Regions from separate parts of the Tatumella terrea genome, predicted to be linked through region 1. Evidence: predicted binding sites of a transcription regulator. Region 1 holds the regulator's gene; each other region holds the start of a gene.
The links. Region 1 encodes CRP, which controls carbon source genes, mostly activating them, when cyclic AMP is high. Its sites were predicted from a motif close to ATGTGANNNNNNTCACAT; they were not measured.

Region 1 (5,730 bases):
GATCACGGCGGTAAAGCGGAGCCCGTGACTGCAGTACTTTTGCAATTTTCGAGAAGTGATATCCGAAGAATGTTCCCACCGGATTGTCCGGGTATTCACGGGCAACGTTTTGCAGCGCAGCCAGCGATTCTCCCATCGAAAAATGCCCCGGGATTTGATGATAAAGAATATTATCCGCCGTGATCCTAAGCTGCGCACAGATTTCATCGGCATTCTGTTTAATGATCGCGGCTGAACCACTTTTTATGATTAAGGCGCGAACATCGTCGGTTTCACCCAGTGTGACGGAAATATGTTCCTGTAAATCTTCGGCCATAATAAAGGAACGGATCAGATATTTCTCGCGGCTGTTTTTTTCGGCAGACAACATATGGATCTGCTGATACGCGGTAGTGATCAAATCGACAATTTTTTGCTGCCGGTTTAACAACGCAGGCAGTGCCTTTTCCGTATCTTCCGGTTCTGCTGTGGTTAGCAGATGATATTTATCTTCGCAATAGCTCGCCAGCGCCCGATATAGCAGACTTAATGTTTCACGTAGCGGCTGATCCTTCGATAATCTGAACCAGAACCAGTTAAACAGTCCGTACCACAGTGTACCGCCGCCATACAGTAACGGTGGTCCCCATAAAGGCATTCGCCCTATCAGGCTAAGTGTGAACGTCATGGCGATTAGCGCACCGGGTAATAACCGGCCATACAGGGGACTGATCTCTCCGCATACCCCAATCAGTAACGGCAGGGTGAAAACGATAAAGGGGAGCGGTACATGCCGTATTAACAGCCACTGCAGCAGAAAACTGCTCACAGCAAACAGTGTTCCCCCGAGGAGGATCCGTTCAAAGAAACGACGGTGAGGGGTATCCAGTCCGGCGATATTGCAGCAGGCAGGGATAAGGGAAAACAGTAATCCTTTCTGCAGGTTACCGGTAAGTCCACCGATCAAAACCGGCAGAAAAACGACCAGTGTCTGGCGCAGGGCATAGTTAACTTCGGGATGATAAATCAGTCGGCGCCACATCGGAATACAATCGCTGATAAAAAGTAAAACAGGACACGGTAGCGGGATGCTACCGTGTAGATGGCAGGTTAACGGGTTCCGTAGACGACAATCGTCTTACCGTGAGCAGAAATAAGATTCTGATCTTCCAGCATTTTAAGAATTCGCCCAACCGTCTCCCGTGAGCAGCCGACAATTTGTCCGATTTCCTGACGGGTAATTTTAATCTGCATTCCGTCCGGATGCGTCATCGCGTCTGGCTGGCGGGCTAAATTCAGTAACGTCTGGGCAATACGGCCTGTCACGTCAAGAAACGCCAGGTTACCGACTTTTTCGGAAGTTACCTGTAACCGGCGTGCCATCTGTGAAGATAAACGCATCAGAATTTCCGGGTTCACCTGAATGAGTTGTCGGAATTTTTTATAGGAAATTTCCGCAACCTCACATGCCACTTTGGCACGCACCCAGGCGCTGCGTTCCTGACCTTCTTCAAAAAGCCCCAGTTCACCAATGAAATCTCCCTGGTTAAGATAAGAAAGGATCATCTCTTTTCCTTCTTCATCCTTAATTAAAACAGCCACGGAGCCTTTCACAATATAGTACAGGGTTTCGGCTTTCTCACCCTGGTGGATAAGGGTACTTTTGGAAGGATACTTATGAATATGACAATGGGACAGGAACCATTCGAGTGTAGGGTCTGTTTGTGGTTTACCGAGAACCATTCTCTTTTATCCTCTGTTGTAATCGTGCCATAAATACAGGGGTAAGCTCCTGCCAGGCAAGGAAGTCATAGGGTATTTTTATTGGCAATTACCGCAGAAAAGCAGATTTTGTTCTGGATTTTTCTACCGTTTCACCATAGTTGTAATCTGATAAAAAAATGTCTCACCCTTTGTTTGTAGCACACACTGGCGCAACTGTCTCCTGTTGTATGTTCAGACTTTAACGAATGACAGCAGATTGCTGTTTGTACTCTGAAGGAGTAATCTGAAGCCTGTTTTTTCAGAGTTGAGAGTAAGCATAATGCAGGCACGCGTAAAATGGGTTGAGGGACTCAGCTTTATCGGAGAATCGGCTTCCGGACATCAGGTTCTGATGGATGGCAATTCAGGTGATAAAGCGCCGAGTCCGATGGAAATGGTGCTGATGGCTACCGGCGGTTGCAGCGCAATCGATGTGGTATCTATCCTGCAAAAGGGGCGTCAGGATGTGGTGGACTGTGAAGTCAAACTGACCTCTGAACGTCGTGAAGAAGCACCCCGTTTATTTACGCATATTAATCTGCATTTTGTCGTCACGGGTCGCAATCTGACTGATGCGGTGGTTGAGCGAGCTGTCACGTTATCTGCCGATAAATACTGCTCAGTGGCACTGATGCTGGGTAAAGGTGCGGAGATTACGCATAGCTTTGAGGTGGTAAGCCTCTGATACGCGTTTGAGTGCCGTCATGGCACTCAATGTTGTCTACTGAAACTGCTTCTCTTCCATTAATCGCTTCACCAGCGGTGTCATGATCAACTCCATTGCCAGTCCCATCTTCCCGCCCGGTACGACCAGCGTATTAATGTGCGAAATAAAAGACCCCTGAATCATCGCCAGCAGGTAGGGGAAGTTAATGGCTTCCAGCCCCCGGAAATGAATGACCACAAAACTTTCATCTAATGACGGGATGGTTTTGGCGGCAAAAGGGTTAGAGGTATCGACCGTCGGTACCCGTTGAAAGTTGATATGGGTACGGGAGAATTGCGGCGTGATGTAGTTAATATAGTCATCCATGGAGCGAACTACCGAGTCCATGACCGCTTCACGGGAGTGGCTTCGTTCGCGCGTATCCCTGACCAGTTTTTGAATCCATTCCAGGTTAACAATCGGGACGACACCGACCATCAGATCCACTTTATCTGCCACATTGTGCTGGTCCGTGACAATCCCGCCATGTAATCCTTCGTAAAATAAAACATCGGTATTATCAGGCAAAGGTTGCCAGGGCGTAAACGTGCCCGGGATCTGTTTCCAGGGAACGGCTTCATCATAAGTATGCAGATACTTACGGGAGCGACCGGTCCCCTGAGTACCGTACTCAATGAAGGTGTGTTCCAGCATCGCGAAATCGTTAGCCTCAGGACCAAAATAACTGATATGGCGACCGGAATCTCTGGCTTTGCGGATGGCCACATCCATCTCCGGACGACTATAACGGTGAAAGCTATCCCCCTCAATTTCGGCGGCCTGGATATTAAGCTGCTGGAAGATTTTTCTGAATGCCAGACTGGTCGTGGTGGTCCCGGCACCGCTTGAGCCTGTGACGGCAATGATTGGATGTCTGGCTGACATGAGGCGGTGCTCCCTGAACTCGTTCGGCTGACTGCATTGTTAGCATGTCTGCCGGAGTCTGTCATCACTCAGGTGAGCAGAATTTATCTGTTCTGTCTGAAGGTACTGGCCTGCATTAAGGATACCGATTCGTTCAGTTCAGACCAGACCACCACGATTTCACCGGCTGTCAGCTGGCGATGAATATCCTGCGTTTTTTCTTCCAGCGTTCGTTCTTCCTCACCATAGTCGGTGCCTTCACGCAGGACAAACGATTCGATCAGGTTATTCAGAGTCTCAGGGTTGAGTTGTTGCCACGGAATAATCATGCTTTTTTATCCAGCCAGGTCGAGAGCCATTGAGGGATCCGTTTCTCCAGCCACATGACCGGACGGGTTAATGTTCCGCTGACAAAACCGACATGCCCGCCATATTGGCTGAGCTGGTAGGTAATGCTGGGCGATAGATGCTCCGGATTCGGGATAACGTCCGGCACCATAAAAGGGTCATCCCGTGCATGGATAATCAGCAGAGGTTTTTCAACGCCAGAAAGCAGGGGCATGCCACTGGCCCGGCGGTAATAGTCGGTCGCATCGGCAAAGCCATGTATCTTCGAGGTCACCTCGTCATCGAAATCACGTAATCGGTGGATCTTCTTCAAACGTTCAGGAGAAACCGACAGTAATTCCGGGTAGGCTTTAATTTTCCGCCGTGCGCTCTTCTTCAGTTGTGACAACAGGTAAAACTGATAAAAGCGTGAGAAGCCTTGTTCCAGTTTTGAACTGCAGGGTTCAAGCATTAGCGGGGCAGAAACGATGACGCCGGCATCCAGCAGGCAATCACTTCCCTGAGATCCCATCAGACAGGCCAGCATGTTACCGCCAAGCGAGAATCCGACGGCGGCCGTAGGCACCTTCCCATAGGTATCCTGTAACCACTGCAGAAAGTAGCTGGCATCGCCGATTTCACCGGAATGATAGCTTTGCGTCATACGATTAGGGGCTTTACCGCACCCGCGAAAATGCATGACAACCCCCAGCCATCCCTGTTTTTTAATCGCAGAGAGCAGGCCATGAGCATAAGGGCTGTTAATACTGCCTTCCAGGCCATGAAAAATCACGGCACGAGGTTTATGGCGTGCACGTTCCGGGTCTTCGCTCCAGGCAAGATCGACAAAATCACCATCAGGTAATTCCAGTCTCTGCCAGCAGGGTTTGATCCGGACGATACGTCTCAGGATCCTGGGCAGGAGCGTCTGAAGGTGAGGGTTCTTCAGTTGAGCAATCGGTGTGAAATGCTCATCCGGGGTACGACAATTATTCATGTTGTCGGGACTTGTCTGATCCATAACTCACTGTATAGTTTAAACGGTTTAATTTCATCCTGAGACAGGAAAGGTGCCACGCATGGAAATGGGGTTATTTCTTTCACTACTTGGCTTCCTATGGGTTGCCGCAATAACACCTGGCCCTAATAATATGTTACTTACTGCATCCGGTGCCAACGTTGGTTTTGTTCGCAGTCTCCCGCTCATGCTTGGCATCATGCTGGGTATGCAAATAATGTTGCTGCTGGTCGCTTTTGGTATCGGCGGCCTTATTCTGATTTATCCGGCGCTGCACTTATTGCTCAAAATTGCGGGCAGTCTCTATTTACTCTGGCTTTCATGGAAAATCGGCAGCGCCCCCTATGAAGTTCTTGAGGTAGACCCTTCTCCGGACAGCGGGAAAGCCATGCCATTCTGGCAGGGAGGTCTGCTGCAGCTGATCAATCCTAAAGCCTGGTTGATGTCATTAGGCGCCGTTGCCAGCTTCAGCCTTGCCGGAGCAGAATATCGTTCGTCTGTACTGGCCATCAGTTTTGCGATGTTTCTGGTCAACCTTGTGGCCGGTATCATTTGGCTGGGCTTTGGGACGATGATTGGCCGCTGGCTTAAAAGCCCGCAGGCATGGAAAATCTTTAATGTCTTTATGGGGCTGCTTACCGCATCCTGTGTCATTCTGATCTGGCTTTAGACACCCATCGCCCCGGCAGGCTTTCCTGCCATGGCTCAGCGGAGATAACGGCCTGAGCCAGTATATCAGGGGATTGTATGCTGATAATGCAGAATATTCCCTGAAAACCCGGCGACAAATTTATTGTTTTCCCGGCAGACAGGCAAGTCTTTATTCATCGAACCGGCTGAATAGTTAACAGCACCGGCTGGCGTAATGCGTAGCCGGCAGCTGTCCGTGCTATCATGTTTGACTCACCCGGGATCACAGACTCCCGGTGTCAGGGGGGAGCAATCAGGTGCAGGGATGGGCCTTAGTCTGCCGACTGCATCTGTTCCAGCTGCTCCTGAAGTTCCAGCCACTCCATTTCATAGCTGTCCAGCGCTGACTGGCTTTCAGCCTGTACCTTCAGGGCAGTGGTCA
Region 2 (5,730 bases), on a different contig from region 1:
TCTCGCCGCATCCATGCGCCTCGTCCTGGACATATTCGCTCGCTCAGCGGTGCGATGCCGCCCTACCTGTGGTGCAGGCATCCGCGGAAAAGTGAGTGTATTTTTTGCAGTAAAAGAGAGGCTGGCAGGTTATAGATATCTGATATTTTTGTCGGGACGGTGAGTCTTCCGTTCGCCTTGCTGCAAGGCAGCTCAACCTGACACCACGGCAATAAAAAAGGCCCGCATCGCGGGCCTTTGTTTCCCTCAATGAGGGTTACAGACGATCGATCGCATTCAGCTCATGGAATGCCTGTTCCAGGCGAACCACCATTGAGCTCTGCGCTGCACGCAGCCAGGCACGTGGATCATAGAATTTCTTGTTCGGTTTATCGTCACCCTCAGGGTTGCCCAGCTGAGACTGCAGATAACCTTCGTTCTTTTTGTAGTACTGCAGAATACCGTCCCAGGTCGCCCATTGGGTATCGGTATCGATATTCATTTTAATCACGCCATAGCCGATAGCTTCTTTGATCTCTTCCGCAGAAGAACCGGAGCCGCCATGGAAAACAAAGTTCAGCGCGTTGTGCGGCAGACCATGTTTTTCGCTGACATAATCCTGTGAGTTACGCAGAATTTTTGGTGTCAGCTGAACGTTACCCGGTTTGTATACACCGTGTACGTTACCAAAAGAGGCAGCGATGGTGAAATTAGGGCTGACTTCATTCAGTTTACGGTAGGCGTAATCAACATCTTCAGGCTGGGTATACAGGGCTGAGTTATCGAGGTGAGAGTTATCAACACCGTCTTCTTCACCGCCGGTACAACCCAGTTCGATTTCCAGGGTCATCCCCATTTTTGCCATGCGAGCCAGATATTTGCTGCTGATTTCGATGTTTTCTTCCAGTGACTCTTCAGACAGGTCGATCATGTGAGAAGAGAACAGAGGCTTACCGGTTTTGGCGAAATGCGCTTCACCGGCATCCAGCAGACCATCAATCCACGGCAGCAGTTTTTTGGCACAGTGGTCGGTGTGCAGGATCACCGGCACGCCGTACGCTTCAGCCATCAGATGCACATGGTGTGCACCTGCGATGGCTCCCATGATGGCCGCCGCCTGTGGCTTGTCAGACTTATATCCTTTACCGGCAATAAAGGCAGCACCGCCGTTAGAAAACTGAACAATCACCGGCGCTTTCACTTTAGCCGCAGTTTCCAGTACCGCATTGATGGAGTCGCTGCCCACGCAGTTTACTGCAGGCAGTGCAAAATGATTCTCTTTAGCGACCTGGAAGATTTTCTGAACATCTTCGCCAGTAACTACACCAGGTTTTACGAAATCAAAAATTTTAGACATAACATTGTCCTGTTTCGTTGGCCGTAAACGGATGCCCGTTAGCCGGGCTAAACTCGATGCGCCCGGCCCCTGCCGGGTACACCGTTGCAGAATTACTGTTTTGCACGCTCTTCAAGCATGGCAACTGCCGGTAGTTTTTTACCTTCAACAAACTCGAGGAAAGCCCCGCCGCCGGTAGAGATATAAGAAATTTTATCTTCGATACCGAACAGGTCGATGGCCGCCAGCGTATCACCGCCACCGGCAACGGAGAATGCATCGCTGTCTGCAATGGCATTAGCAACGATTTCGGTCCCTTTACGGAAGTTAGGGAACTCAAACACCCCTACCGGACCATTCCACAGAATAGTCTTCGCGCCTTTCAGGATGGCGGCCATAGCCTGTGCTGTCTCATCGCCGAAGTCCATGATCTCTTCATCATCACGGATGTCAGTGACTTTTTTCACCGTTGCCGGTGCAGTTTCAGAAAACTCTGTACCTACGCGGGAGTCCGTCGGTACCGGGATCCCATGCTGATCACGCAGTTTTTTCGCAGCTTCCACGAAGTCCGGCTCATACAGTGATTTACCGACATTGTTGTCGATAGCAACGAAGGTATTTGCGATACCCCCGCCGACAATCACGGTATCAGCAATGCCCACCAGTGACTGCAGCACATCAAACTTCGTCGAAACTTTAGACCCCCCCACGACAGCCACCATCGGACGCGCAGGGTTGCTCATCGCTTTACCTAACGCTTCCAGTTCCGCGGATAACAGCGGGCCGGCACAGGCGATAGGCGCGAATTTACCGACGCCGTGGGTAGATGCCTGGGCGCGGTGTGCGGTACCGAAGGCATCCATCACAAAGACATCACAGAGTGCGGCATATTTCTTCGCCAGCACTTCGTCATCCTTTTTCTCACCTTTGTTGAAACGGACGTTTTCCAGTACCACCAGTTGGCCGTTTTCCACGGAGACACCGTCCAGATAGTCTTTTGCCAGCTTGACCGGGGTTCCGTTCAGTTTATCTTTCAGGTAATTCACTACCGGCAATAAAGAGAACTCTTCATTGTATTCGCCTTCCACCGGGCGACCGAGGTGAGAGGTCACCATGACTTTAGCACCCTGCTTCAGTGCAGATTCGATGGTCGGTAATGATGCACGAATACGGGCATCTGACGTAACTTTTCCGTCTTTTACCGGCACGTTCAAGTCAGCACGAATCAGTACACGTTTACCTGCAAGATCCAGATCGGTCATTTTAATTACAGACATGGTGAATCCTCTTATTGATTCTCGTAAGTTTGTCAGGCGTTATCACGCCTTACCTGAAATTACCTGCAGACATTGCTAAGGTGGTGTCCAGCATCCGGTTAGCAAAGCCCCATTCGTTATCGCACCATACCAGGGTTTTCACCAGGTGCTGACCACTGACCCGTGTCTGGGTACCATCGACGATGGCACTGTGCGGATCGTGGTTAAAATCAACAGAAACTAAGGGTAGTTCGGTATAGTCGACTATACCACGAAATATTCCCTGTGCTCCGTTTTGCAAAATCTCGTTAACTTTGGCCGCCGTCACCGGTATTTCCAGGGTAACACTGAGGTCGATGGCCGTCACATTGATCACCGGTACCCTTACGGCGATAGCTTCAAACCGATCCGCAAACTGAGGGAATATCCGCGTGATCCCGGCCGCCAGTTTGGTATCTACCGGAATGATCGACTGACTGGCTGCCCGGGTCCGCCGCAGATCGGTATGATAGGCATCCAGAACCTGCTGATCGTGCATCGATGAATGGATAGTCGTGACCGTACCCGACACAATCCTGAACGCATCATCCAGTAGTTTAATCACCGGGATGATACAATTTGTGGTACAGGACGCATTTGAGACTATCCGGTCACTTGCTTTCAGTTCATGGTGGTTCACACCATACACCACGGTCGCATCCAGAGAGTTTCCGCCCGGGTGTGAAAACAGCACTTTTTTAGCGCCGGCAGCCAGGTGTGCTTCACCATCCGCACGGCTGCCATAGTGCCCGGTACAATCCAGAACGATATCAATATCCAGTTCCCGCCAGGGGAGAGACGCTATCCGGGGCTGATGTAATAAACGAATAGGATCCCGCCCTACCCGAAGCACATCCTCTTCCAGCCGGACCTCATAAGCAAAGCGACCATGAGTGGTGTCATATTTCAGCAGATGGGCAATCCCTTCGTTGTCGGCCAGTTCATTAATGGCCACGACTGAAATATCCGTATGCCGGCCGCTTTCATACAGTGCGCGCAATACGCTACGGCCAATACGTCCAAAACCATTAATCGCAATTCTCAGGGTCATGTCACTACCATTTTCTTTGTGCCGGGTGTTATGGAAGACGATGTTCGCCGTCATCACAACCCGTTAGCGTAACGGCAGACCGGACATTAATGCCGTTACAGAACCCCAACTGAAACGCTTCAGCTGAGAATAAATCATGCTATGCCACACGGGAATGACTGAGATCAACTGCAATTCTAATTATTCGATCAAACTCACATTTTCAACCGCTAACTGTGCATAAAAAACACATCTGCGGTCACCCTTCCCGTCCCGTGACCTGAAAAAAAAGCATGGCAGTTTCCCGCCATGCTGTTCATTTAAAACCTGTCAAAAGACCGGATTACAGCAGAGCGTTAGCTTTCGCCACCACGTTCTCTACGGTAAACCCGAACTCTTTAAACAGCAGATCTGCCGGGGCTGACTCGCCGAAGCTGGTCATACCGACAATCGCACCGTTCAGGCCGGTATATTTGTACCAGAAGTCAGCGATAGCTGCCTCGATAGCCACACGGGCGGTGACCGCCGCCGGCAGTACCGATTCACGGTACGCCGCATCCTGCTTATCGAAGGCATCCGTTGACGGCATAGAAACGACACGGACCTTACGGCCCTGGCCGCTCAGCTGCTCTGCGGCCGCCACGGCCAGAGAGACTTCTGAACCGGTCGCAATCAGGATCAGTTCCGGCTGACCGTCACAATCCTTCAGTACGTATCCGCCGCGGGCGACGTTCGCCAGCTGCTCCGCGCTGCGTGGCTGCTGCGCCAGGTTCTGGCGGGAGAAGATCAGCGCGGTCGGGCCGTCCTGACGTTCGATAGCGTATTTCCATGCCACCGCAGATTCCACCTGGTCACACGGACGCCAGGTACTCATGTTCGGGGTGGTGCGCAGGCTGGCCAGCTGCTCGACCGGCTGGTGAGTCGGGCCGTCTTCACCCAGACCGATAGAGTCATGGGTGTAGACCAGCACCTGACGGATTTTCATCAGGGCTGCCATACGGGTTGCGTTACGCGCATATTCCACAAACATCAGGAAGGTTGCGGTATAAGGCAGGAAGCCGCCATGCAGGGAGATACCGTTCGCCACCGCGGTCATACCGAACTCGCGCACACCGTAATGGATATAGTTACCGGCGGCATCTTCGTTGATCGGTTTAGAGCCGGACCACATGGTCAGGTTGCTCGGTGCCAGGTCGGCTGAACCGCCCAGATATTCCGGCAGCAGTTTACCGAACGCTTCAATGGCATTCTGTGAGGCTTTACGGCTGGCGATGTTCGCCGGGTTTGCCTGCAGCTGTTCGATGTATTTCTGTGACTCTTCCTGCCAGTTTTCCGGCAGTTTATCCGTGGTACGACGGATGAATTCCTCAGCCAGCGCCGGGAAAGCCTGCTGATAAGCAGCAAATTTCTTATCCCACGCCTGCTCTTTCTCAGTACCGGCGTTTTTGGCATCCCAGGCCGCATAAATATCGTCAGGGATTTCAAACGGTGCGTAGTTCCAGCCCAGCTGTTTACGGGTCAGTGCGATTTCCTCGTCACCCAGCGGGGCGCCGTGAGAATCGTGGGTGCCGGCTTTGTTCGGCGAACCGAAACCGATGACCGTTTTGCAAATCAGCAATGACGGTTTGTCGGTCACACTGCGTGCTTCTTCCACCGCGCGGCGGATAGCGTCATGGTCGTGACCGTCGATACCGCGGATCACATGCCAGTTATAGGCTTCGAAACGCATACCGGTATCGTCGGTAAACCAGCCATCGGTATGACCATCGATGGAGATCCCGTTGTCGTCATAGAAAGCGATCAGTTTACCCAGTTTCAGGGTACCGGCCAGTGAACAGGCTTCGTGAGAGATCCCTTCCATCATGCAGCCATCACCCATAAACGCGTAGGTGTAGTGGTCGACGATATCGTGGCCCGGACGGTTAAACTGGGCAGCCAGCGTACGCTCAGCAATGGCAAAACCGACGGCATTGGCAATGCCCTGACCCAGCGGACCGGTGGTGGTTTCCACGCCCGGGGTGTAGCCGTATTCCGGGTGACCCGGGGTACGGGAGTGCAGCTGGCGGAAGTTTTCCAGCTCCTGAATCGGC
Region 3 (5,730 bases), on a different contig from region 1:
TCTTCCGGCTTTTTTACGACTTTTGAAAAGAATACGTCATGCAGAGAAAAAATATTTATGTTGCCTACACGGGCGGGACCATTGGTATGCAGCGTTCTGCCCAGGGATATATACCGGTGTCCGGGCATCTGCAACAGCAATTACTGGCAATGCCGGAGTTCCATCGTCCGGAAATGCCCTCCTTCTCGATTCACGAATATCAGCCGCTGATGGACTCGTCAGACATGACGCCACAGGACTGGCAGGTCATAGCCGATGATATCCACAAAAACTATGCACTGTATGATGGTTTTGTGATCCTGCACGGTACCGATACCATGGCGTTTACCGCCTCAGCGCTGTCGTTTATGCTGGAAAACCTGGGGAAACCGGTCATTGTGACAGGGTCACAGATACCCCTGGCCGAAATGCGTTCAGACGGACAGCAGAATCTGCTGAATGCATTGTATGTCGCCGCAAATTACCCGGTGAATGAAGTCACGTTATTTTTTAATAACACGCTCTTCCGGGGTAACCGGACCACAAAGGCTCATGCCGATGGCTTCGATGCTTTTGCCTCCCCGAACCTCACCCCGCTGCTGGAAGCGGGTATCCATATCCGCCGGTTACATACGCCGGCTGCACCGCAGGCTCAGGGGCCGTTTACCGTCCACCCGATCACGCCACAGCCGGTGGGGGTCGTTACGCTGTATCCCGGAATATCGGCCGAAGTTGTGCGTAACTTCCTGCGTCAGCCGGTGAAAGCGCTAATCCTTCGTTCGTATGGTGTCGGCAACGCTCCGCAGAATACCGAGTTTCTGACCGAACTCAGGCAGGCTTCAGAGCGCGGCATTGTGGTCGTCAATCTGACGCAATGCATTTCGGGGAAAGTGAATATGGGGGGGTATGCCACCGGCAATGCGCTGGAAAATGCCGGAGTGATCAGTGGCTATGATCTCACCGTAGAAGCGGCGCTGACCAAGCTGCATTATCTGCTCTCTGCCGGCTATGATCCGCAACAGATCCGCGCGCTTATGCAGCAAAACCTCCGTGGCGAGCTGACCGCGGATTAACGTCCCGTACCGGCTTGTGTGGGGTCCGGACAAGCCGGTAACAGGGCAACTACAGGGTCAGTTTGGTCACCGCACCGTCGATGCCAAATTCTTCCTTCAGTGCCTGCTTACTCTTCAGCACCATCTCCCCGCCTTTGGCAATCGTCATATGCCCGGGGTTATCGTTATATCTGGCCTGCCATAACATTACCAGCTGAAGCGTGTGTTCACGCTGTGCCGGGGTCAGCGCCACACCATCCGGCCACTTACCGGTTTCACTGGCCAGAACCAGGCGTTCATACAACTCCGGGGTCATGCCAGCCAGTAGATTTTCAAGATCCTTCATCAGTTACCCCGGTGTATTGTTGCCTTGCGGATCGGTAAAACTTAACGAGGCAGAGTTGACACAGTAACGCTCGCCCGTGGGTTGCGGACCGTCCGGGAACACATGGCCGAGGTGCGAATCACAATGCGCACAACGAATTTCTGTCCGGTGCATACCGTGTGAGAAATCCTCAATATAGTGGATAGCCTCCGGGGAGACAGGCTGGTAAAAACTCGGCCATCCGCAACCGGCATCGAACTTTGTCTCTGAATAAAACAGCGGCACATGACAGACCAGACAGTGGTAAATCCCTTCGTCAGTATTATGCAATAAAGCACCGCTGAACGGCGGTTCCGTCCCGCGATCCCGGGTGACATAGCGTTGTATTTCTGTCAGGTCACGTGCCGGGGTATTCCCGTTTTTTTCCGTTGTCATGAAGAAGCCATATTATTGATCCAGTGAATGGGGGTATTATAACAAATAAGCAACAACAGGGACGGGTAAATTGTGCGTTGAACACAGGATCACCGGTAGGTTTGAAATTGTGATCTGCATCCCAATTTATTATGAAAAGGTTCCGCACACTATTTACCAGGTGAGTCCCCGTTATGGTTAATAGTGCTTATGCTTTAACGGGTAAAAACTGCGGCTGAGGATTGATCTGCCACAATAATTGACACGATTAAGCTTGACGCCTGAAGCGGTTTTTGTAATTTTACAGCCAACCTTTTATTCAATAACCAATAGCTGGTGGAATATATGACTATCAAAGTAGGTATCAACGGTTTTGGCCGTATCGGTCGCATTGTTTTTCGTGCTGCGCAACAGCGTTCAGACATCGAGATCGTTGCAATTAACGACCTGCTCGACGCCGAATACATGGCTTACATGCTGAAGTATGACTCCACCCATGGTCGTTTCGACGGGACCGTAGAAGTTAAAGACGGTGCACTGATCGTTAACGGTAAAAAAATCCGTGTAACCAGCGAAAAAGACCCGGCCAACCTGAAATGGGACGAAGTGGGTGTGGATGTGGTGGCTGAAGCGACCGGTATCTTCCTGACCGACGAAACTGCACGTAAACACATCACCGCAGGCGCGAAGAAAGTTGTCCTGACCGGTCCTTCCAAAGACGACACCCCGATGTTTGTTCGTGGTGCCAACTTCGATAAATATCAGGGCCAGGATATCGTCTCTAACGCTTCCTGTACCACTAACTGCCTGGCCCCTCTGGCTAAAGTTATCAATGATAACTTTGGTATCGTTGAAGGCCTGATGACCACGGTTCACGCGACCACTGCAACGCAGAAAACCGTTGACGGCCCGTCTCATAAAGACTGGCGCGGCGGTCGTGGTGCTTCCCAGAACATCATCCCTTCTTCTACCGGTGCGGCTAAAGCCGTCGGTAAAGTCCTGCCGGAACTAAACGGTAAACTGACCGGGATGGCTTTCCGTGTCCCTACCCCGAACGTTTCTGTCGTTGACCTGACCGTTCGTCTGGAAAAAGCCGCCACTTATGAGCAGATCAAAACTGCCATCAAAACGGCTTCTGAAGGCACAATGAAAGGTGTTCTGGGTTATACCGAAGACGACGTGGTTTCTACCGATTTCAACGGTGAAGTCTGTACTTCATTCTTCGATGCGAAAGCAGGTATTGCTCTGAATGATAACTTCGTGAAACTGGTTTCCTGGTATGACAACGAAACCGGCTACTCTCACAAAGTGCTTGACCTGATTGCACTGGTTGCGGCCAAATAAAATCAACGGAAAGTCCGTGATTAACAGGGGCGACTTCGGTCGCCCCTTCTTTTTGTGGGTTGATCCCTCTGAGGAGAGCAAATGCAGGAATCACTCTATAAACTGCCGGTTAACCGTCAGATCACCCCCTATATTTCTCTGCGTCAGAAAGGTCAGTTGCCGCTGATAGTGGTTAATCATCCGGCGGTACATGCGGTGGTTGCATTGCAGGGGGCCCATCTTATTTCATGGCAACCTTCCGGTGAAAAGCCGGTGATCTGGTTAAGCGATGAAACGGCATTCACGGAAGGTAAAGCCATTCGCGGCGGCGTACCTGTCTGCTGGCCCTGGTTCGGCCCGGCCGGTCAGCCGGCTCATGGTTTTGCCCGTAACCTCCCCTGGACACTGCTGGCTCATGATGAAAATGAGCAGGGAGTCAGTCTGACATTTGAGCTGAAGCACTCGCCACAAACTCATAAATACTGGCCACACGATTTTTCACTGATTGCCCGCTTCCGCCTGGGAAAACAGTGTGAAATTGAACTGGAAGCTCACGGTGAATTTACGTCGACTGCAGCATTGCATAGCTATTTCCGGGTGGCCGATATTGCCGGCGTCTCTGTCAGTGGCCTGGGCAGACCGTATATTGATAAAGTCGCCGGCGGGACGACGGCAGAGCAGCTTACGCCGCAAACTTATCCTGATCAGGTAGACCGTATATTCACTGCCGCCGATGACTGCAATGTCATTGAGGATACCGCCGGTAAACGCCGGCTGGAGATTTACCACCATCATAAAAGTGACGTTGTCACATGGAATCCGGGCCCTGCACTTTCCTGCAGTATGGGAGATATGGCCAATGACGGATATAAAACTATGGTCTGCGTGGAAACGGCGCGTATTTCTCAGCCGCTGGTCAGCAAACACGATGCTCCGGGCCGTATGGGAGTGATGTTTAAGGTGGTCAGAAACGCCTGATGCGTCAGAGGATCCTCTGACGCCCTTCGCTGTAGTATTGCGGGGCATCACCTGCCCCGCTCAGGAGCGTATGTCAGCCCCTGCTACCTTCACAGCATCAGTTTCAGAACGTGTAACTTAGCCCCGTCCAGATCATTGCCTGACCGGACTTCGCCACCATCGGACTGTCTTTCACCTCGCTGCCGAACCACTGATAACGTCCGCCTACCCCTAACTGCCAGCGGGAGGTCAGCGGATAACTGGCGCTGATTTCCACGTACGGAAGCCAGCTGTCCCCCGCATCGTAGGAGGATATGCCGCTGCGCCGTGATTCCGCCGATGACACTCCGTAATAATAATTCGTCTGCTTGCTGCTGTTCCAGCTGACCCCGGCCCCCGGGTTGAGCGAGATCCCGTCCAGCATCAGCGGGTAATGCCAGTTGGTATTCCAGACAAAACCGTTACTCTGGTCCAGTACATCGCCCACCAGCGAGGTTTTCAGGACTCCCCAGTCAGCAATGTGTTGCCATTGTCCACCGGCCATCAGGGTCAGATGACGTTTATCCAGTTGCTTCATGGCAGACGACGAGGTGCGCTTCGGGTCATATTCCTGCCCAGAACTGGTGATGATCAATGAGAATTGGTCCTGCTGATCTTTCCACAGAAAATAGCCGCCCTGCAGTCCGGAAACAAAAAAATTCGCATCTTCGTAATTGATTAACGGGAAGGGATAATACCGTTCCTTACCGCCCTGATACGGCGATTGAACGTACAACGCCCCCGCGCCGAGGGTCAGAGGTGAACCTGCCGCCAGAACGCCGGAGGTGAAACAGGCAGTCGCCAGGGTAACGGCTGTCAGATATGATGTTTTCAAACCAGAGGATCCTTAATTTAATGTCTGCTATCCGATGTCAGCGGTCATATTCACCGCCGGCAAGAGGGAGAGAATAAACGTAAATTCCCCCTCATGGCCCGCGTTTCGTGCCCTCACACGCTGCAGTCCCCCGCTGATAAATGACAGGATAGTACAGTTTGTTATTGATATATCGCTAAATAGTGCAAAAAACCGTGTGTGAACTGAAAATTTCTGACTACAGTTAAATAATACGACTCTGTACAAAATTTGTAATGACACACGGTCAGGATATTATTTCTTAAACATCTCCTCCTGGCATAAGGGCTGCTTTATCAGCCTGTGAGTCGTCTTTTCCCGGAGCAAATCCTGTCATCATTCTGCTCCTTTACCTGTGCTAAAAACAAAAGGACGGGCATCGCTATGAATATATTCGATCATTATCGCCAGCGTTATGAAGCGGCCAAAGACGAAGAGTTCACACTGCAGGAATTTCTGGCCATCTGTAAAAAGGATCGCAGTGCCTACGCCAATGCCGCAGAACGACTGCTGACCGCCATCGGACACCCCGTCATGGTGGATACCGCTCAGGACCCAAGGCTTTCCCGTATTTTTTCGAACCGGGTGGTCCCCCGCTATCCGGCCTTCGAAGAGTTCTACGGGATGGAGGAAGCTATCGAACAGATAGTCTCTTATCTGAAACATGCCGCTCAGGGGCTGGAAGAAAAGAAACAAATTCTTTATCTGCTCGGGCCGGTCGGCGGCGGGAAATCCTCACTCGCTGAGCGGCTGAAAGCGCTGGTTCAGCGGGTTCCCATCTATGTTCT
Region 4 (5,730 bases), on a different contig from region 1:
ACGATGCATTGACACCCGTAAGTGACCGGAGCCACCAGCCTGACCTGACCCGCCGGCTGACTGTGCATGCGGTGAATAAAATCATCCGCCGCTGACACCTGCCGGCTAAGGCTTTCACAATAGCGGTAATAAAGCAGGCCGCATTCGGTGACGGTCACCTTGCGGGTGGTACGGTGCAATAATTTCATCGCCAGGCGGTTTTCAAGTGCGGCGATTTCACGGCTGACGGTGGCGGTGGATACGCCCAGTAACCCCGCGGCCAGACTGAAGCTTTGTTGTTCCACCACCCGGGCAAAAATATACATCGCCTGCAGGTTTTCACCCTGTTGCATTCGTTATCCTGTTACCGGTCGTCCGGTGCTGGAAGGCGTTACCCGCCGCTGGTCACAAATTCCGGCCGGCATTCCACCGGGAAATTAACCGAATTTGCGATAAAACAGGCATCATGCGCGTTGTGATGGAGGGCCGTGGCCCGATCCCTGTCATGATCATTCTGCAGGCGGATACGCGGCTTGAGTATGATGCCGGTAAAATGGCCTTTCACCCCTTCCACCATCGTCCCTTCGGCCTCATCCTGATACTCTTCCACCACGATACCGGCATCTGCACATAAATGCAGATACCATAATTTATGGCAGGCAGAGACCGATGCCAGCAGGAGCTGTTCAGGATTCCAGCGGGTATAGTCGCCCCGGAAAGCAGGGTCTGCACTCAGTGCAATCGGCTGTCGCCCTTCAGCCTGCAACTCCCCTTCACGCCCATAGGCCTGATAAGACGATGTTCCTTCGCCACGGTTTCCCGTCCAGCGAACTGTCACACGATAATGATGCTGTCTTGCGGCCATAATCTTCCCCGTAGGTTTTTATTTCCGGCGACAACCTCTGATCGACGCTGCCAGGAGTAAATCATCATACTTTGTTATGTATATTTCCGGGAAGTCATTTCTCCGCGTTCACTTTTAAGGCATTCCCGGGAGGCTTTCCCGCGGATCCGTCTCCGGCTCCCGCCCGCGGCAAATAGCGTTTTCTGGCAAACTATTCCCGCAGGCCACCTCATCAGACTTAAGAAAAATGATACTAATATGATCTGGATCACATTAGTTTTGCTAAAAAATGAAACAGATTATAACAATTGTGAGGATTCTCCCTTTCCTGTCGTATGATATCCGGCATGATCATTCCGGATACGCAACGGTTTATCTGTCTTATGCATCTGGTTTGACTCCATTTTCTTTGCGTCTGTCTTCAGATGCGCTCTTTCAGTGTTCAGCAAATGGTGGCTATAAAATGAAATATAAAATAATGATGGCAGCAACACTTCTGGCAGGCTCTGTGGCGGGCCATACCTATGCGGCAGACTCCTCCCCGGAGTATGTCTCTGACTGGTGGCATCAGAGTGTGAATGTCGTTGGCAGTTATCACACCCGTTTCGGACCTCAGTTAAATAATGATCTCTACCTGGAATATGAAGCCTTTGCTCATAAAGACTGGTTTGATTTTTATGGGTACCTCGATTTACCGAAATTCTTCGGGACCGGAAACGGGAATGACAACGGGATCTGGGACAGACACAAAGGTTCACCCATGTTTATGGAAATTGAACCCCGCTTCTCGATTGATAAGCTGACCGGCACTGACCTGGGCTTTGGTCCTTTTAAAGAATGGTATTTTGCCAATAACTATATTTACGATATGGGCCCGAATAATGCTAACCGCCAGAACACCTGGTATATGGGGCTGGGGACCGATATTGATACCGGCACAAAACTGGCATTATCCATGAACGTTTACGCTAAATATCAATGGCAGAACTACGGTGCCGCCAATGAAAATAGCTGGGACGGTTACCGTTTTAAAATTAAATATATGTTACCACTGACCACCCTGTGGGGCGGCAACCTCGCCTATATTGGTTTTACTAACGTAGACTGGGATTCTGATCTGGGTGAGAAAGCTGGCCCTGTGCGTACCGGTAACTCTATCGCCTCCAGCCATATCCTGTCTCTGTCCTATGATCACTGGCATTACTCTCTGGTCGCCCGTTACTTCCATAACGGCGGACAGTGGGCCGATGGATCAACCCTTAACTTTGGTCAGGGTGATTTTTCTACCCGAAATACCGGATGGGGCTACTATGCGGTGGTCGGATATAGTTTCTGATTAATTCCGCTCTCCGTTATTATTATTAACGGTATTGTTCCGCGGGAAAATATTTCGCGGAACATCCCCCGCTATTATTACGGTTAATGACTAAAAATTTACCCTCGTCTTTTTTATTTCCTTCGACTATTCTGCATTCTCGTTCACTGCTTATCTTACCTTTCCAATAAAAATTGTGGATCAGCAGAATTGCAAATACAGTAAGCCCGGGGTTAAGTTATTTATGTCATCGTCTTGTATTACAGCAGAGATATCTGCTACTCCCAATCGAAATAATACGACAATCGCCGGACGCATTGATGCATTACCGGCAAGTAAAAGCCTCTGGTGTTTTATTTCTCTGTTAGCCCTCGGCGGATTCTTTGAACTCTACGATCTCTTTGAAACAGGATATATTAGTTCAGGTTTACTGGCAGCTAAGATATTTCATACGGGGAATGAAGGTGTTTTTGGTATTTCTGATCAGGCAGCTTTCGCTTCGGTCACCTTCCTCGGTTTATTTTTCGGTGCCAGTTTACTGGCCAAATATGCAGACAGATTTGGCCGCCGGCTGACCTTTATGTGTGCACTTGCCTGGTACGGGGTGTTTTCTCTGCTGATGGCCTTTCAGAACAGTGCAGAAGGCATCATTCTTTGCCGTTTTCTGGTCGGGGTGGGTCTGGGGGTCGAACTGGTCACGATTGATACCTATCTCTCGGAATGGATGCCGGCACATTTACGCAGCCGGGCTTTTGCTTTCTCTTTCTTTATCCAGTTTCTTTCTGTCCCTGTCGTGGCCATCATGTCCTGGTGGCTTATTCCGCAAACTCTTCTGACACTGGAAGGCTGGCGGTGGGTCATCATTGCCGGGGCCGTCTGTTCGCTGATTATCTGGAGCATCCGGCGTAACCTGCCGGAATCGGCCCGCTGGCTGGCACAGCAGGGACGCTATCAGGAGGCTCATCAGGTACTCAGTGACATGGAAAAACGTTGCGGAATGACTCCGGTCACCGACTTCCGGGTGGACACTTCCGGCGTAAAAGCCCCGGTTCAGGGGAAATTCCGCGAGATCTGGGCCCCGCAATGGCGTAAAAGGACCCTGATGCTGGTGGTGATGAACTTCTTCCAGTCGATTGGCTTCTTCGGTTTCGGCAACTGGCTACCGGCCCTGCTTTCCGGCAAAGGCACTACGCTGACCCATAGCCTGCTTTACTCTTTCTTTATTACTCTGGCTTACCCGCTGGGGTCGTTACTGTGCAGTCGCTATGCCGACAAAATAGAAAATAAGTGGCAGATCGTTATCTCTTCACTGATGACGGTTGTCTTCGGCACACTGTTTGCGCTGGTAACTCAGCCGGTACTGCTGATCCTTTGCGGATTTATGATCACCTATTCCAATGCCTGGCTGACTTTCAGCTACCACTCTTACCAGACCGAGATTTTCCCTACCCATATCCGCGCACGTGCGGTCGGATTCTGCTACTCCTTCAGCCGCTTATCAACCGTTTTCAGTAGTGTCATGATAGGTTCTATTCTGGCCTACGCCGGCAGCCAGGGCGTCATCCTCTTTATTATCCTCAGCATGCTGATGGTAATGCTCTCTGTGGGTCTGTTCGGACCGAAAACCCGCGGGCTGGACCTGGAAAATATCTGACAGGGATGGCATAACATTCCCCATAAAAAACGGGCGGCATCGCTGCCACCCGTTTTTTCTTCACTCTCTTACCGCGAAGTTACTGTTGTTTTTCCAGGTCTTTGATCGTCGCCCCGCCCTGATGGCCGCGGACAAATTCCGAGTTCCTGATATCTGCCACCTGGCTTGCCGTCACGCCGGAAGAGGCATTATTCCCCCAGCTGCTACGGATAAAGTTAACCACATCCGCGACTTTCTGATCATTCAGACGCCAGCCGAACGCTGGCATAGTGATGGCCGAAGGGGCACCCTGTACACCCGGCAGCGTATCTCCGGTAAGAATGATATGAATAAGCGATGTCGGATCCTTCGCTAATACCACCGGGTTCCCTTTCAGGGCCGGGTAGAAACGCTGATAGCCGGTCCCATCTGTTTTATGGCAGGCGGCACAGCTGTCCACATAGGAAGCGGCCCCGGTCATAGAGTCATCGCCCTTCAGGAGCGCCCGGGAGACCGAATCATCCGCAGTGAATGCCGGCTGCTTAGGATCCTGCGGGCTGAGAGACTTCAGATAACGGGCTATCGCCTGAATATCGCCATTACTCATATATTGCAGACTGTGCTGTACCACGTCGGTCATCCCGCCGAAGGCCGCGGTATGATCATTGCGGCCATAACGCAGGAACTGAGCAATATCGTCGGTACTCCAGCGGCCCAGGCCTTCACGGTTATCTCCGCGTAAATCACTGGCATCCCAGCCATCAATCGGGGAACTGCTGCCCGACAGGAAGAGATTACCGTCACTGTTATTCAGCGCTTTTTCCTGCATGGTGATGGCCCGTGGGGTATGGCAGGCACCACAGTGCCCCAGTCCTTCCACCAGATAACGCCCGCGGGCTAGCTCCGGGTCTTCACCCGCTGCTGCGACGGCAGGTTTGACGTCAGGTGCAAACATATGCCGCCAGATGGCCAGTGGCCAGCGCATAGAGAGTGGCCAGGGGATATCACTCGCCTTGTCCGGTTCACTCACCGGCTGGACACCCTGCATAAAATAGGCGTACAGAGCATGCATATCATCATCGCTCACCACCGCATAGGACGGGTAAGGCATCGCGGGATAGAGCGTCTCACCGTTTTTCGCAATCCCCTGACGCACAGCTTTCTGGAAATCATCATAGGTGTAGTTACCGATACCGTACGTCTTATCCGGCGTAATATTGCTGGAATAAATCGTGCCGATCGGTGTCTTCATCGGCAGACCACCGGCAAAAGGCTGACCGCCTTCGCTCGTATGGCATGCCGTACAGTCCCCGGCCCGTGCCAGATACTCACCGCGTTTCACCAGGTCCTGTCCGCTTTCCCCGGCAGCCATGGCAGAAAAGGCCAGCGAACTCAGCACCAGCGCTAATAGTCTTTTTTTCATCGTCTGTGCCTCTTATGCCTGTACCAACGGACCCGGATTTTTCAGATAGACTTCGCGGATCGCTTTCGCCGACCAGTAAGTCAGTGCAGCAACCATTCCTGTCGGGTTATAACCCAACCCCTGAGGAAAGGCTGACGCGCCCGGGACAAAGACATTCGGCACATCCCAGCTCTGCAGATAACGGTTAATGGCGCTGGTTTTCGGGTCTTCACCCATAATCGCTCCGCCATTCATATGGGTCGTCTGATACACCGTGGTATCAAAATGCGTACCCGGCGTTTTCGGGCCACCCATAATCAGTTTAGGATTCATGGCGCTGGCGATGTTGTGCATTTTAGCGACCATAAACTGTGACATTTTGATGTCATTCTCCTGCCAGTCGAACGTCATGCGCAGCAAAGGTTGTCCGTAGGCATCTTTATAATTCGGATCAAGATCCAGATAGTTCACCCGGTACGACTGGTGCGCGCCATGAGCATCCATCGAGACGTGATGCGTGTAAGTATCCGCAACCGCCGCTTTCCATTCACTGCCCC

Region 2: epd (erythrose-4-phosphate dehydrogenase) is a predicted target of CRP. The motif match lies at 3,844-3,861, and genes of this name have one in related genera.
Region 3: msrB (peptide-methionine (R)-S-oxide reductase MsrB) is a predicted target of CRP. The motif match lies at 1,899-1,916, and genes of this name have one in related genera.
Region 4: ABD035_RS00575 (nucleoside-specific channel-forming protein Tsx) is a predicted target of CRP. The motif match lies at 1,080-1,097, and genes of this name have one in related genera.

What each region holds. Positions count from the first base shown of each region.
Region 1 covers NZ_BAAAFX010000008.1:5,275-11,004, forward strand. The annotation lists gene ABD035_RS05115 (YccS/YhfK family putative transporter) at 1-1,021, opposite strand, end outside; gene crp (cAMP-activated global transcriptional regulator CRP) at 1,090-1,722, opposite strand; gene ABD035_RS05125 (OsmC family protein) at 2,024-2,428, shown strand; gene ABD035_RS05130 (phosphoribulokinase) at 2,465-3,334, opposite strand; gene ABD035_RS05135 (YheU family protein) at 3,418-3,642, opposite strand; gene ABD035_RS05140 (hydrolase) at 3,639-4,661, opposite strand; gene ABD035_RS05145 (LysE family translocator) at 4,720-5,328, shown strand; gene ABD035_RS05150 (ABC transporter ATP-binding protein) at 5,621-5,730, opposite strand, start outside.
Region 2 covers NZ_BAAAFX010000013.1:159,713-165,442, reverse strand. The annotation lists gene fbaA (class II fructose-bisphosphate aldolase) at 257-1,336, opposite strand; gene pgk (phosphoglycerate kinase) at 1,429-2,592, opposite strand; gene epd (erythrose-4-phosphate dehydrogenase) at 2,642-3,661, opposite strand; gene tkt (transketolase) at 3,984-5,730, opposite strand, start outside.
Region 3 covers NZ_BAAAFX010000026.1:124,546-130,275, forward strand. The annotation lists gene ansA (asparaginase) at 39-1,052, shown strand; gene ABD035_RS17305 (YeaC family protein) at 1,102-1,380, opposite strand; gene msrB (peptide-methionine (R)-S-oxide reductase MsrB) at 1,381-1,791, opposite strand; gene gapA (glyceraldehyde-3-phosphate dehydrogenase) at 2,116-3,114, shown strand; gene ABD035_RS17320 (D-hexose-6-phosphate mutarotase) at 3,196-4,071, shown strand; gene ABD035_RS17325 (MipA/OmpV family protein) at 4,175-4,924, opposite strand; gene ABD035_RS17330 (PrkA family serine protein kinase) at 5,327-5,730, shown strand, end outside.
Region 4 covers NZ_BAAAFX010000002.1:111,128-116,857, reverse strand. The annotation lists gene ABD035_RS00585 (LysR family transcriptional regulator) at 1-332, opposite strand, end outside; gene ABD035_RS00580 (OsmC family protein) at 371-844, opposite strand; gene ABD035_RS00575 (nucleoside-specific channel-forming protein Tsx) at 1,287-2,159, shown strand; gene ABD035_RS00570 (MFS transporter) at 2,383-3,792, shown strand; gene ABD035_RS00565 (c-type cytochrome) at 3,872-5,194, opposite strand; gene ABD035_RS00560 (GMC family oxidoreductase) at 5,207-5,730, opposite strand, start outside.